Regions from separate parts of the Kluyvera sp. 142486 genome, predicted to be linked through region 2. Evidence: predicted binding sites of a transcription regulator. Region 2 holds the regulator's gene; the other holds the start of a gene.
The links. Region 2 encodes CRP, which controls carbon source genes, mostly activating them, when cyclic AMP is high. Its sites were predicted from a motif close to ATGTGANNNNNNTCACAT; they were not measured.
Positions count from the first base shown of each region.

Region 1: rhaB (rhamnulokinase) is a predicted target of CRP. The motif match lies at 3,724-3,741, and genes of this name have one in related genera.

Region 1 is NZ_JBKHUI010000018.1:53,763-61,743, reverse strand. Features, by position in the region: gene cpxA (envelope stress sensor histidine kinase CpxA) at 1-147, shown strand, start outside; gene yiiM (6-hydroxyaminopurine reductase) at 312-1,049, opposite strand; gene sodA (superoxide dismutase [Mn]) at 1,056-1,676, opposite strand; gene rhaR (HTH-type transcriptional activator RhaR) at 1,835-2,686, opposite strand; gene rhaS (HTH-type transcriptional activator RhaS) at 2,758-3,594, opposite strand; gene rhaB (rhamnulokinase) at 3,887-5,356, shown strand; gene rhaA (L-rhamnose isomerase) at 5,353-6,612, shown strand; gene rhaD (rhamnulose-1-phosphate aldolase) at 6,728-7,558, shown strand; gene rhaS (rhamnose ABC transporter substrate-binding protein) at 7,649-7,981, shown strand, end outside.
Region 2 is NZ_JBKHUI010000003.1:47,477-55,457, reverse strand. Features, by position in the region: gene pabA (aminodeoxychorismate synthase component 2) at 1-154, shown strand, start outside; gene ACLGE8_RS04435 (aspartate aminotransferase family protein) at 239-1,456, shown strand; gene ACLGE8_RS04430 (YccS/YhfK family putative transporter) at 1,449-3,524, opposite strand; gene crp (cAMP-activated global transcriptional regulator CRP) at 3,579-4,211, opposite strand; gene ACLGE8_RS04420 (OsmC family protein) at 4,516-4,920, shown strand; gene ACLGE8_RS04415 (phosphoribulokinase) at 5,022-5,885, opposite strand; gene ACLGE8_RS04410 (YheU family protein) at 5,952-6,170, opposite strand; gene ACLGE8_RS04405 (hydrolase) at 6,167-7,189, opposite strand; gene mdcA (malonate decarboxylase subunit alpha) at 7,438-7,981, shown strand, end outside.

The sequences.
Region 1 (7,981 bases), on a different contig from region 2:
CGCGACCGCGAATCCGGCGGGACAGGGCTGGGGCTGGCGATTGTCGAAAGCGCCATGCAGCAGCACCGCGGCTGGGTGAAGGCTGACGATAGCCCGCTCGGCGGGTTGCGGCTCACGCTGTGGCTACCGCTTTATAAGCGAACTTAAAAACCATCGGCCTGCATATGCAGGCCGAATTTTTGGGTATGTGCGTTTTGACCGCCTGATGGCGCTACGCTTATCAGGCCTACAATAACCGAGCGCAGCCGGGATCGGTGACAAAGCCTGAGATCGGCTCCGACCCCGGGGTCGGCGTAAACGCCTCGCCCGGGCTACTTGCCCCATAACCTTCTGCTGTTATCTTCAATCTTGCCGCTCAGGCGACGTTTCTGCATGGTTCTGCTCCAGCTAACCGACAACCCCGCAGCGCTCAGCAGGCGGTGATACTGGTCATCATCGAACGGCATATGCCAGGCAATCGCGGCGGCGTCATGTACCGAAACATCGCTCAGACGCGATACCAGTTCCAGCGGAGCGTCAGTGGAGACCTTACCCGGCGCAATCACTCGATATAGCCAACCGACCTTGCCGCTGTTTTGCATTAGGGATGCCATATCGCTGATAGCAAAGTGGAAATTAAGCTTAAAGCACGGAGAACGCGGCTGGGTGACCTGGATCAACGTCTCACCCCAGCGGTAAATATCACCGATAAAAACGTTGTGCTCGGTCATGCCTTCCGTCGACAGGTTTTCACCAAACGCCGGGGGGCAAAACAGGGAGGCCTGCTCGGGGAAGTCGCGAATCAGGTCGGCGTAATGTTCGCGGGGGAACTGACACAGCGCGCGGTCTGGGCCGCCGTGGATTTTTTTCTCGGCCTGTTCATCACCCAACAGTCCTGGCTCGGTGAGTTCCAGTTCGCCATCCATCTGGACCTTCGCGATGGCGCTTGGGCGACTGCCGTCATAGTCGCGGATTTTGCCAATAAACACATCAACCGGAAAATGCATCTGCTGCTCCTTAGGCGGATACAAAAAAAGCGAGTCATCAGACTCGCTTCTACAGACCGGCAATGCAAATTATTTTTTAGCGGCGAAACGCGCTGCTGCTTCGTCCCAGTTTACCACGTTCCAGAACTCTTTGATGTAGTCCGGGCGGCGGTTCTGGAATTTCAGGTAGTAAGCGTGTTCCCAAACGTCCAGGCCCACAATTGGGAAACCGGAAGCGCCGGAAACGGCTTCACCCATCAGCGGGGAGTCCTGGTTGGCAGTAGAAACCACAGCCAGTTTGTCGCCTTTCAGCACCAGCCACGCCCAGCCGGAGCCGAAACGAGTTGCCGCTGCTTTTTCAAATTCAGCTTTGAAGTTGTCAACGGAACCGAAGTCACGCTCGATAGCCGCTTTCAGGTCACCCTGCAGGGTGGTGCCTTTTTTCAGGCCTTTCCAGAAGAAGCTGTGGTTAGCGTGGCCGCCTGCGTTGTTACGCAGAACGGTTTTTTTGTCAGCCGGCAGTTGGTCCAGTTTCGCGATCAGCTCTTCAGCAGACAGAGCAGCGAACTCCGGCAGGCTTTCCAGCGCTGCGTTAGCGTTGTTCACGTAAGCCTGGTGGTGTTTGCTGTGATGGATTTCCATCGTCTGTTTGTCGAAGTGCGGTTCCAGGGCATCGTACGCATAAGGCAGTGATGGCAGGGTATAGCTCATAATCATCTCCATTATTGTCGGGCGGCAAACCTGTAAACGCCGCGTAATCAGTTGGTTCATTATAGTTAATTAAATGATATTGAAAATGATTATCAATGCCGTAGTTTTTATAAGGTTATAACATTTTGTTATGTTCCTGATAACACGCGGCATTCAGGTTAATTGACGGGCATTCGGCTTTTTTGTCGCCACTGCCCCGGCGTCATGCCAATCTCGCGGTTAAACACCACTGAAAAGTAGTTACTGTCCTCAAACCCACAGCGCATCGCCACTTCGCCAATCAGCAGCTCGGTGTGCTGGAGCAGATATTGCGCATGGCAAATCCGCAGCTGGCGCAGGTAGTGGTTCACGGTCATACCGGTCTGGCTGCGGAACTGCTGGCGCAGGGTGCGCTCGCTGCAGCCCTGCTGCTCGCAGAAAGTATCAAGCACAAAAGGACGGTTCAGGCTACCCGCCAGCACGGTCAGCAGCTTGTCGAGCAGCGCTTCGCTTTGTGTCGCTGCCTGATTATCAGTGGCATAGCGGTAGCGCTTAAGGCAGACCACCAGCTGGGCAAACAGCAGCTCAGACATCTCGTTGGCTAACGCGTCGTCTTTGCGGCTCTCTTGCTCCAGTTGGGTCATTATCTGCCGCGCCTGCGTCATGCCGGTGCTGCCTATCCGCCAATGTGGCGCCCAGTGGGAACCGTGCAGCCCTGGAATATGGGCCACCCAATCAAGATTGAGCTTTAAGCGCTCGGGACAGTAGATAATATTCTGTAAAACCAGATCGTTAACCGAGGCGTAGGAGTGTTTATCTTCCGCGCGGATATAAAACAGATCGCCGCGGGTGATGCGGTAAGGACGGTCGTTCAGGATGTGTAAGCCGTTGCCGCGCCAGACCAGCACCAGCTCGTTGAATTCGTGGGTATGCTCAGCAAAGACGTTTTGCGGATAGCGGTCAGCCACCGCCACGGCTTGCGTCGGATTAGCAAAAAAATCCGCTTTTCGAAGAATTAACTGGCCTGGCACGCTGGCACCTCACGACTAACAACTTTCTATTATTAGCCGTTTCGAGGTAAAAAACGGTGATTCTCTTCGCGTTACTGAAGCAGGGTATCCCGCCCCTGGCGAATATCGCGCGGCGACCAGTCAAATTCGCGGCGGAACAGGGTCGAAAAGTGGTTACTGTCGCCAAAACCGCAGCGATAGGCAATATCGGTCACGCTCTCATCGCTGTGGCGCAGCAGATGGCGGGCTTTAATCAGGCGCAGGCGGTTGAGATAGCGCTGCGGCGTCAGGCCGGTGCAGTGCTTCAGCTGGCGATGCAGCGTGCGCAAAGAGAGCGAGAAACGCTCCGCCACTCCTTCCCAGCACACCTCTTCGGCGAAATGCTCTTCCAGCCACGCCATCAGCTGGTTCAGGCGAGCATCGTTATCCATCGCCCCCTGTTCCTGACTGCCTTTACGCAGCAGCACCAGCAGTTGCATAAACAGAATTTCGCGGTTCGCCAGCGACATCATATCGGTGCTGTCATTCGCCTCTTCCATCTGTCCAACAATCGTTCTCACCTGCTGCAAGGTGCTCTGGTTTACACGCCAATGGGAAGGATAGTGACCATCCTGCTCCTGCGGCAGCAATTTATTCAGACCTGACAAGAACTGGAAAGCATCCGGCGCGCGGTACAGCACGTTGGTCAGACAGAGGTTTTCCGTGTGCTCATAAAGGTGTCTGTCGAAGTCGCGGACGAAGCAAACCGTGCCGCCGCAAATGGTATGCGGCTGACCATTGAACACATGAATACCAGTGCCGTGTTCGACGATAACAATCTCATTAAAATCATGATGATGCTCAGGAAATGCGGCCTGAGGAAGTCGAGGTTCAATCGCCACGGGCAGCTTACCTGAAGAGAAGAAATCCACGCTATGTAGTACGGTCATCACGACCCCCGACAAATGAGAAAAGTTATCAGGATAGTAATATCCGATGAGGGATCTGACCTTGACGTTTTGACAGCAAACCGCGCAAAGCCGGTCGTTTTTTCAAGAAACAGCCGGAAAGATCGGGAAATGCGGTCAGCATCACACCCCCTCATCGGCGGAATTTGTGAACTCTCTCACGTTCATCTTTGCTTTCTTGCCAGCGCCGAATTTCGCCTGTCAGTAACGAGAAGGTTGTGGCATTGCGCTTTTTCTAGACTGAGCAGCAATGACTCATAGAAGGACTCTTGCCATGACTTTTCGCCATTGTGTGGCCGTCGATTTAGGCGCCTCCAGCGGACGCGTAATGCTGGCTCGCTTTGATAGCGTGCAGCGTTCGCTTTCACTGCGCGAAATCCACCGCTTCGTGAACAGCCTGCATAAGCGGGAAGGTTTCGATACCTGGGATATCGACGCACTGGAAGCCGAAATTCGTGTCGGCCTCAACAAAGTGTGCGACGAAGGCATTCTGATCGACAGTATCGGCATCGACACCTGGGGCGTGGACTACATCCTGCTGGACCAGCACGGCCAGCGCGTCGGCCTGCCGGTGGCCTACCGCGATAGCCGCACCGATGGCGTGATGGCGATGGCAATGGAGCAGTTGGGTAAAGGCGAGATCTACCGTCGCAGCGGCATTCAGTTCCTGCCGTTCAACACGCTTTATCAGCTACGCGCGCTGGTTGAACAGCAGCCGGAGCTGGTCAGCAAAGCAGCTCATGCATTGTTGATCCCGGACTACCTTAGCTTCCGTCTGACCGGAAACATGAACTGGGAATACACCAACGCCACCACCACGCAGCTGGTCAACATCGATAGCGATAACTGGGATGAAGACCTGCTGAACTGGACCGGTGCGCCGCGCGAGTGGTTCGGTACGCCGACCCACCCCGGCAATGTGATCGGTCACTGGATCTGCCCGCTGGGTAATAAAATCCCGGTGGTTGCCGTCGCCAGCCACGATACCGCCAGCGCCGTGATTGCCTCACCGCTGGCAGGCCACGATGCCGCCTACCTCTCGTCCGGCACCTGGTCGCTGATGGGCTTTGAGAGCAAAACGCCGTACACCAGCGAGCAGGCGCAGCGCGCCAACATCACCAACGAAGGCGGCGCGGAAGGGCGCTACCGGGTGCTGAAAAACATTATGGGCCTGTGGCTGCTACAGCGCGTCCTGAAAGAACAAAATGTTGGCAACCTGCCCGATCTCATTGCCGAAACGCAAGCGCTGCCAGCCTGCCGCTACCTGATTAACCCGAACGATGACCGCTTCATCAACCCGGAAAACATGAGCGCCGAGATTCAGGCTGCCTGCCGCGAAACGGCGCAGCCCGTTCCGACCACGCCTGCCGAACTGGCGCGCTGCATCTTCGACAGCCTGGCGCTGCTGTACGCCGATGTGCTCAACGAGCTGGCGCAGCTGCGCGGTAAACCGTTCAGCCAGCTGCATATCGTTGGCGGCGGTTGCCAGAACCAGATGCTGAACCAGCTGTGCGCCGATGCCTGCGGCATCACCGTGATCGCCGGCCCGATTGAAGCCTCAACCCTCGGCAACATCGGCATCCAATTAATGACGCTGGACGAACTCACCAACGTCGACGATTTCCGCAAGGTGGTGACCGGCAACTACGGCCTCACCACATTTACCCCGAATTCAGACCATGAAATTGCCCGCTACGTTGCGCAGTTTCAGCAACAACGACAGACAAAGGAGCTTTGCGCATGACCACTCAACTTGAACAAGCCTGGGAACTCGCGAAACAGCGCTATTCCGCTGTAGGTATCGATGTCGAAGAGGCGTTACGCCAGCTGGACCGCTTACCGGTTTCGATGCACTGCTGGCAGGGCGATGACGTCGCGGGTTTTGAAAATCCAGAAGGCAGTTTAACGGGTGGCATTCAGGCGACCGGTAACTACCCGGGCAAAGCGCGTAACGCGACCGAGCTGCGCGCCGACCTGGAGCAGGCGCTGAGCCTGATCCCCGGGCCAAAACGTCTGAACCTGCACGCTATCTATCTGGAGTCTGACACCCCGGTGGCGCGCGACGAGATCAAACCTGAGCACTTCAAAAACTGGGTTGAGTGGGCGAAAAAACACAAGCTGGGCCTCGATTTTAACCCATCCTGCTTCTCACACCCGCTGAGTGCAGACGGCTTTACGCTGTCCCACGCCGACCCGAAAATTCGCCAGTTCTGGATTGACCACTGCAAGGCCAGCCGCCGCGTTTCCGCCTACTTTGGCGAACAGCTGGGTACGCCTTCGGTGATGAACATCTGGATCCCGGACGGCATGAAAGACGTCACCGTTGACCGTTTAGCGCCGCGCCAGCGCCTGGCCGCCGCGCTGGATGAAGTCATCAGCGAAAAACTGGACCCGGCGCATCACATCGATGCCGTCGAGAGCAAACTGTTCGGCATTGGCGCAGAGAGCTACACCGTCGGCTCTAACGAGTTCTATATGGGCTACGCCACCAGCCGCCAGACCGCGCTGTGCCTGGATGCCGGTCACTTCCACCCAACCGAAGTTATCTCCGACAAAATCTCCGCCGCCATGCTCTACGTGCCGCGCCTGCTGCTGCACGTGAGCCGCCCGGTACGTTGGGACAGCGACCACGTGGTGCTGCTGGATGACGAAACCCAGGCTATCGCGAGCGAAATCATCCGCCACGACCTGTTTGACCGTGTGCACATCGGCCTCGATTTCTTCGACGCCTCCATCAACCGTATCGCAGCGTGGGTTATCGGTACCCGCAACATGAAAAAAGCCCTGCTGCGCGCGCTGCTGGAACCAACCGAACAGCTGCGTCAGCTGGAAGTTGACGGTGACTACACCGCCCGTCTGGCGCTGCTGGAAGAGCAGAAATGCCTGCCGTGGCAGGCGGTGTGGGAAATGTATTGCCAGCGCAACGATACCCCGGCGGGCAGCCAATGGCTGGAGAGCGTGCGCAGCTACGAGAAAGAGATTCTGAATAAGCGTAAATAATCGAGTGCGATTGCCGGATGGCGGCTTTGCCTTAGCCGGCCTACGAAACAACAGCCATTGTAGGCCCGATAAGCGCAGCGCCATCGGGCATCAAAGTACACAGGATAACAAGACTATGCAGACCATTACCGATTCCTGGTTCGTCCAGGGCATGATTAAAGCCACCTCTGACGCCTGGTTGAAAGGCTGGGACGAACGCAACGGCGGCAACCTGACGCTGCGCCTGGACGACGCGGATATCGCGCCGTTCACCGCCGATTTCCACGCTAAACCGCGCTATATCGCCCTGAGCCAGCCGATGCCGATGCTGGCGAACACGCCGTTTATCGTCACCGGCTCCGGCAAATTCTTCCGCAACGTGCAGCTCGACCCGGCCGCCAACCTCGGCGTGGTAAAAGTCGATAGCGACGGCGCGGGCTACCATATTTTGTGGGGGCTGACTCACGAAGCCGTACCAACCTCCGAACTGCCGGCGCATTTCCTGTCACACTGCGAACGTATCAAACTGACCGGTGGTAAAGACCGCGTCATCATGCACTGCCACGCGACCAACCTGATCGCGCTGACCTACGTACTGGAAAACGACTCCGCGCTGATTACCCGCAAACTGTGGGAAGGCAGCACCGAGTGTCTGGTGGTCTTCCCGGACGGCGTCGGCATTCTGCCGTGGATGGTGCCGGGTACCGATGAAATTGGCCAGGCAACCGCCATCGAAATGCAGCAACACTCCCTGGTGCTGTGGCCGTTCCACGGCGTCTTCGGCAGCGGCCCTACGCTCGACGAAACCTTTGGTCTGATCGATACCGCCGAAAAATCGGCAGAAGTGCTGGTGAAGGTGTACTCGATGGGCGGCATGAAGCAGACCATCACCCAGCAAGAACTGATTGCCCTCGGCCAGCGCTTTGGCGTCACCCCGATGGCCAGCGCATTAAATCTGTATAAATAAGAACATCGCATAACCCCTGCGGGCAACGATCCGCAGGGGAAACTCTGTTACCTGCAAATCAACTAACTCAAAAACCGTGGAGTACAAGCAATGAAAATAAAAGCAAGCTTCATCCTCACCGTTGCCGCCCTGGCGTTGTCCGGTTCCGCTTTAGCTGAAGTGAAAATTGCCCTTGTGGCGAAATCCTTAGGCAATGGCTTCTTCGAAGCCGCGAACGTTGGCGCACAGGAGGCGGCCAAAGAGTTAGGCGATGTAAAAGTCATTTATACCGGCCCAACCACCACCACGGCGGAAGCGCAGATCGAAGTGCTCAACGGGTTGATCGCCCAGGGCGTTGATGCGATCGCCATTTCCGCCAACGATCCCGATGCGGTGGTGCCAGTGCTGAAAAAAGCCATGCAGCGTGGCATTAAGGTGGTGTCA
Region 2 (7,981 bases):
GCCCGACTGCTTTGAGGTAACGGCCCGCAGCGAAACGGGGGAAATTATGGGTATTCGCCACCGTGAATGGGATCTGGAAGGGGTGCAGTTCCACCCGGAAAGCATTCTCAGCGAGCAGGGCCACGCGCTACTGGCAAACTTCCTCACGCGATAGTAGTTGCCATGACGTGATTTTTTATGCATATTTTGTGGATAAATTCTCACAATCATTGCTTCATCGTTTGCAGAAGGGCATGACATGGAAACCAAACAACCTGCTATTAGCCGCGCGACCTTCGATCAGGTCATTTTGCCAATCTATGCACCGGCGGAATTTATTCCGGTGAAAGGTAAAGGGAGCCGCGTGTGGGATCAGCAAGGCAAAGAGTACGTTGATTTCGCGGGCGGTATCGCGGTGACTGCGTTAGGCCACTGTCATCCGGCACTGGTTGAAGCGCTGAAAACCCAGGGCGAAACGCTGTGGCACACCAGTAACGTTTTCACCAACGAGCCGGCGCTGCGTCTGGGCCAGAAGCTGGTAGACGCGACCTTCGCCGAGCGCGTGGTGTTTATGAACTCCGGGACGGAAGCGAACGAAACGGCTTTTAAGCTGGCGCGCTACTACGCCTCTACCCGTCATAGCCCGTACAAAACTAAAATCATCGCTTTCCATAATGCCTTCCACGGCCGTTCGCTGTTTACCGTCTCCGTTGGCGGGCAGCCGAAGTACTCCGACGGCTTTGGCCCGAAACCCGCCGATATCGTCCACGTACCGTTTAACGACCTGCATGCGGTGGAAGCGGTAATCGATGATCATACCTGCGCCATCGTAGTTGAGCCGATTCAGGGCGAAGGTGGCGTGCTGGCGGCGACCCCTGAGTTCTTACAGGGCCTGCGCGCGCTGTGCGATAAGCATCAGGCGCTGCTGGTATTTGATGAAGTGCAAAGCGGCATGGGGCGTACCGGCTCGCTGTTTGCCTATATGCACTATGGCGTGACGCCAGATATTCTCACCAGCGCCAAAGCGTTGGGCGGTGGCTTCCCGGTGAGCGCGATGCTGACCACCAATGAGATTGCCAGCGCGTTCCACGTCGGCTCACACGGCTCCACCTACGGCGGTAACCCGCTGGCCTGCGCGGTAGCCGGTGCGGCATTCGATATTATCAACACCCCGGAAGTGCTGAACGGCGTGAACGCCAAGCGCGAGCGCTTTGTGCAGCATCTGCAGCACATCAACGCGAAGTACGATGTCTTTAGCGACGTGCGCGGTATGGGTCTGCTGATTGGCGCGGCGCTGAACGAGAAATATAAAGGCCGGGCGCGTGATTTCCTCTACGCAGCGGCGGACGTTGGCGTGATGGTTCTGAACGCAGGGCCGGACGTGATGCGCTTTGCGCCATCGCTGGTGGTGGAAGAGGTGGATATCGACGAAGGGATGCAGCGCTTCGCTCAGGCGGTCGCTAAAATCGTTAGCTAGTCCGTCGTTTTAACCAGCCTCCATGACGGGGGCGCTGCCGCCAGGCCACCGACGAGATGGTGTGCATAGTGCTCAGATGCCCCAGAATACGCTGAAGATGCTGTTCCATGGTGCTTAACGGCCCGTGGGACAGCGCATCCGGCGACTCCATAATATTCACCTCACCGCTGCTTCCCGCTTCATCGTACTCCAGACGCTGCTGACAGCGCTGAAGGGCAACCTCACAGGACTCCAGATACTGCTGCGCAAGGTCCGGCGTCAGCATGTTGTGCTCGCGCGCCAGCGTAGTCATGGCGTTGATGTGCTCGACGATAAACTGACTATGGGTGACCCACAGCTTCATGTCTTCCAGATAGCGCGGGTTGAAGCCCGGCTCCTGCATGGCCTGATTCAGCGTGTTGAAGAGCGTGTTGTGTGCCTGGTTGACGCGCATCCGCTGGTAGGCAAGCTTTGGTGCCTGCGGGTCGGGGCTCAGGATAAGACGAATAGCTTCCTGGTCGGCCTCCAGCGCCGCCTGGGCATTTTGCCGCAGCTGGCCGCTCTGCCACTGCGGCCACAGCCAGATCATGCCGCCAAAGGCAATCAGGCAGCCGATGATGGTATCGATAAAGCGCGCGACGATAAACTGCTCGCCGTTCAGCGTCAGAATTTGCAGGGTATATACCGCGGTGATGGTAAAGCCAACGGTGGCCCAGCCGTAGTGACGACGGATAATCAGGTAGCTCCCCAGCGTGACGATCAGCATGCCCGTTAACGCCAGCCCTTCTGAGGTGTGGAAGTGCAGAACCACGGCGGCAATTACTAACCCCGCCAGCGTACCTGCCGCGCGGTGGAAAATACGTACGCGGGTCGCGCCATAGCCGTTTTGCGTGACCAGTAGCACCGTCATCAGGATCCAGTAAGGCTTTGGCAGATGCAGCGCGGCACCCATCAGGCTGGCGATGCTGAGCATCACGCTGAGCCGGGCGGCATTACGCAGCGCCGGGGATTTCAGCGACAGGTAGTTTTTAAGCGCCGGGAGCAGAGGCAGGCGGCGCTCTTTATCGGCCATCAGGTTGCGCGGGTAGAGTGGGCGCTGGGAGCGCAGCACGCGGGCGATGCGGCTAAAGTGCCAGGCGCAGAACTGGCCGACCGGGTTGTCCGGGTGCTGGTCGGCAATTTTTTCCAGCGCGCCAATCTGCTTATCCATGTTGAAGCGAGTCGGGTAGCGGTGATAAAGGATGTCATCCGCCAGCACGCGCAGACGCGCGGCGACGGTCTGCGCATTCCAGCGGATCACCGCTTCGGCGTGGCTGCGTTCAACCAGCTTTTGCACCTCTTCCGGTTGGTGCAGGCTGACGGAGATGTGCTCCTGTAAATCGAGCCCCACCTGGAAGGCGCGCAGCAGGCGCTTGTAATCGTTATGCTGATTCGCCGCAAGCATGTGCAACTGCTGGTAGCACTGGGAGATCAGATCCACCACTTTTTGCTGGCGAGTCAGCAACGGCGGTAGCGCGGTGCTCGGGTCGGTGTGCTGCGTCAGCAGGCTATATTTCGCTTCACAGTATTCGGCGAGCTGGCGATAGAGCAGGCTCAGCGATTCCCGCAGCGGCTGTTCGCGCCACATCCAGAACCACCACCAGTTAAACAGCCCGTACCACAGCGTGCCTAGCGCGTAGAGCAGCAACGGCTCCCAGATGGGCATATTACCCGCCAGGCTTAGCGTAAAGATGGAGGCAATTAGCGAGGCGGGCAGTAGCCGCCCGTGTAGCGCGCTGATTTCTGCCGTGACGCCAAGTAGCAGCGCCAGCCCGGTGAGAATCAACGGTAAGGGAATATCGTCCGCCAGCAGCAGTTGCACGGCAAGGCTACAGCCGGCAAACAGGCAGCCGCCGATAATCAGGCGCTTAAAGAAGCGTTTATGCGGCGTGTCGAGGCCAGCGATATTGCAGCAGGCGGGCACTAAGGAGAACAGCAAACCTTGCTGGAGGTGGCCGAGAAGCAGCCCGATGGCAACCGGCAGGCATAACACCAGCGTTTGCCGCAGTGCATAGTTGACTTCCGGGTGGTAAATCAGCCTGCGCCACATAGGGGGAAAACAAAAATGGCGTATTGCTTTCACAATACGCCATTTTGGGCCGGATTAGCGGGTACCGTAAACGACAATGGTTTTGCCGTGAGCGGAGATCAGGTTCTGATCTTCCAGCATTTTCAGAATACGGCCCACGGTTTCGCGGGAGCAGCCAACGATCTGACCGATTTCCTGACGGGTGATTTTGATCTGCATACCGTCTGGGTGGGTCATGGCATCAGGCTGTTTTGCCAGGTTCAGCAGGGTCTGTGCGATACGACCGGTAACGTCCAGGAAGGCCAGGTTACCGACTTTTTCGGAAGTGACCTGCAGACGACGCGCCATCTGAGAAGAGAGACGCATCAGAATGTCCGGGTTAACCTGGATCAGCTGACGGAATTTTTTATAAGAGATTTCAGCAACTTCACAAGCGGTTTTTGCTCGTACCCATGCGCTGCGTTCCTGGCCTTCTTCGAACAGGCCCAGCTCGCCGATAAAATCGCCCTGGTTAAGGTAAGAGAGGATCATCTCTTTGCCTTCTTCATCCTTGATGAGTACGGCCACGGAGCCTTTTACGATGTAATACAGCGTCTCTGCTTTTTCACCCTGGTGAATCAGCGTGCTCTTCGATGGGTACTTATGAATATGGCAATGAGACAAGAACCATTCGAGAGTAGGGTCTGTTTGCGGTTTGCCAAGCACCATGCGCGGTTATCCTCTGTTATAAGCTCTTCCCAGCGGCAAAAACATTGCAGCCACTGGTTGCAATAGTATCCTTCCCGTTACCTGGGAAGTCGGCTGTCGAATCAGGTCGCAGCCTGTAATGTGATGTCCTCTGCATACATGCAGTACGTTTATGTATTACCGTAGCATCCCGACTGTTTTAGCATAGCTTTTGCCGTGTGTCTCCTGGTGTCTCGCTTCAGCATGACGCCGATCGCCTTCCATTGCGAGAATTGTTATGTGCGCGTAATCTGAGAAGAAAATTGCAACCTGGGAGTTAAATATTATGCAAGCGCGTGTGAAATGGGTTGAGGGGTTAACCTTCCTCGGTGAGTCAGCTTCAGGCCACCAAATTTTGATGGACGGCAACTCTGGCGATAAAGCGCCAAGCCCAATGGAAGTGGTGCTGATGGCCGCCGGTGGTTGCAGCGCGATTGACGTTGTCTCCATCCTGCAAAAAGGTCGCAATAACGTGACCGACTGCGAAGTGAAGCTCACCTCCGAGCGTCGTGAAGAAGCTCCGCGTCTGTTTACGCACATCAACCTGCACTTTATTGTCACCGGTAAAGAGTTGAAGGATGCTGCGGTATCGCGTGCGGTCGATCTCTCTGCTGAGAAATACTGCTCGGTGGCGCTGATGCTCGAAAAAGCGGTGAACATCACCCACTCTTACGAAGTGATCGAAGGCTGATTACATGCCAGACGTAGCCCGGCCGAACGTAGTGACGCCGGGGCTATTCCCGGAGTCGGTGCTAGCGCACCTCGTCCGGGCTACCTGGCTTGGTCTTGATGCTAGTTTCTGCCTTCCATCAGCCGCTGCACCAGCGGCATCATGATTAATTCCATCGCCAGCCCCATCTTCCCGCCGGGAACGACCAGCGTATTCATATGCGAGATAAATGACCCCTGCAACATGGCCAGTAGCCACGGGTAGTCGATGTGGTCGAGATTACGGAAGTGAATCACCACAAAACTCTCGTCCAGTGACGGAATGCTTTTCGCCGCAAACGGGTTAGAGGTGTCGACCGTCGGCACGCGCTGGAAGTTGATATGGGTGCGGGAGAACTGCGGGGTAATGAAGTTGATATAGTCTTCCATCGACCTCACCACCGAATCCATCACCGCCTCGCGGGAGTGGCCACGCTCGCTGGTGTCGCGGATCATCTTCTGGATCCACTCCAGGTTAACAATCGGTACTACGCCAACCAGCAGGTCAACATGGCGAGCCACGTCGTGCTGCGGGGTGACGACGCCGCCGTGCAACCCTTCATAAAACAGCACATCGGTCGGTTCTGGCAGCGGCTGCCACGGCGTAAATGTGCCGGGCACCTGGTTCCACGGTACGGCTTCGTCGTAGGTATGCAGGTATTTACGCGATTTCCCTTGCCCGTTCAGGCCGTAGTCGCGAAAGGTCTGTTCCAGCAGGCCAAAGTCGTTGGCATCCGGGCCGAAGTAGCTGATATGGCGGCCAAGGTCACGGGCCTTGCGAATCGCCATATCCATTTCAGGGCGGGTATAGCGGTGAAAGCTGTCGCCTTCGACTTCTGCCGCGCGCAGGTTGAGTTGAGCAAAGATTTTACGAAACGCGAGGCTGGTGGTGGTGGTTCCCGCTCCGCTGGAGCCGGTAACGGCAATGACCGGATGTTTGGCTGACATGCGAATAACTCCCTGAACAGACGACAACGGAAGCGGGGTAAAACGCTTCCTGTCGTTAGAGTATAGTTAACCGCGAAATTGGTTACGGGGCATGATGTTGACGGTCTCGTGAAGCTCAGACCAGACCAGCACCGCTTCGCCTGTTTGTAGCTGGTGTTTGACGTCGGCGACCTTTTGCGCAAGTGAACGTTCATATTCACCATAATCAGTGCCTTCGCGCAAGACAAAGCTTTCAATCAGATTATCCAGGGTCTCCGGGTCGATATCCTGCCAGGGAATCATCATGCTTTCGCTCCTAGCCACGGCATCAGCCAGGCGGGGATGCGCTTTTCCAGCCACATTTCCGGGTGGCGCAGGGTGCCGCCAATAAACCCGACGTGGCCGCCGTATTCGGTGAGTTGATAAACGACGTTATCCGGCAGCTCTTCCTGGGCAGGAATAGAGTGATGGTCCATAAACGGATCGTCTTTGGAATGGATGATCAGCGTCGGCTTGGTAATTTTGCTTAAGATAGGCATTGCGCTGCATTGACGGTAGTAATCAATAGCGTCAGCGAAGCCGTGGATCTTCGAGGTGATCGAATCGTCGAATTCACGGATGCGACGCATACTTTTCAACTGACGCAGATCCACCGGCAGCGAGCCAGGGTAGGCTTTGAGCTTACGCGCGGCGTTACCTTTCAACAGGTTCAGCAGATAGCGCTGATAGACCCGTGAGAAGCCTTTATCCATATGGTAGCTGCAGGCTTCCAGCATAAACGGCGCGGAGACAATCACTGCCGCATCGATCGGCACGTCATCACCTTCTTTTGCCAGCAGGCAGGCCAGCATATTGCCGCCAAGCGAGTAGCCGACCGCTGCCGTCGGCGCTTTACCGTATTCACGCTGTAGCCAGTTCAGGAACCAGGTGCCGTCTTCCGTTTCACCTGAGTGATAAATACGGTTCAGGCGGTTCGGCTCGCCGCTGCAACCGCGAAAATGCATCACCACGCCCAGCCAGCCTTGCGCTTTCGCCGCGTTAATCAGGCCATGCGCGTATGGGCTATGCAGGCTGCCCTCCAGGCCATGAAACACCACCAGACGAGGCTTATGCAGCGCACCCGCCGGGTCTTCACTCCACGCTAAATCGACGAAGTCGCCGTCCGGCAGCTCAAGGCGTTGCCAGTGCGGGGTGAATTGCAGTTTGCGACGAAGCAGGCGTGGCAGCATGGTCTGAAGATGACGATTGCTGATACCGCGCATGGGGACGAAGTCCGCGCTGCCTGGGGTGTCGATACTGAGATCGTGGTGGGTTGTTTCAGTCATAACTCGGCGATGTTTACCTGGAATCTGCGCCTACTATACCGTCACTTTGCCATCGTGTTTATGAAAATGAGGCATCGATAGTCGTTTTTATCCCGTCAGGATCTGATCCTAATCACAATTTGTTACTTCAATTATTACTCTCAGGCTAATGATTCTCTCCTACGCTTAATTGATGACTTTCTCGCCAGGGTGCACAATCTTTTCAGTGTTAAGCAATCAAAATGATTAGCTGAATCAGGAGGTTAATAATGTTATCTGGGCAAACACCAGCACGCGTCTGGAACACACGTCGCACCGAAAAACAGCGACGTCTGGCTTCCGTACCGGTGCAGGGTAAGGTTCTGCCGACCGCAGACCTGACCGCAATGCTGGAAAAACTGATCGCGCCGGGTGACCGCGTGGTATTAGAAGGGAATAACCAAAAGCAGGCAGACTTCTTATCTCGCATGCTGGCCGAGGTTAACCCGCAGATTGTGCACGACCTGCACATGATTATGCCGAGCGTCGGCCGCAGCGAGCATCTGGACATCTTCGAAAAAGGGATCGCCCGCAAGCTGGACTTCTCCTTCTCCGGTACCCAGAGCCTGCGTATTTCGCAGCTGCTGGAAGATGGCCTGCTGGAAATCGGCGCCATCCATACCTACATCGAACTCTATTCCCGTCTCTACGTTGACCTGTCGCCGAACGTGGCGCTGATTGCCGGTTTTAAAGCTGACCGCAAAGGTAACCTCTATACCGGAGCGAGCACCGAAGATACTCCAGCGCTGGTTGAAGCCGCCGCGTTCCACGACG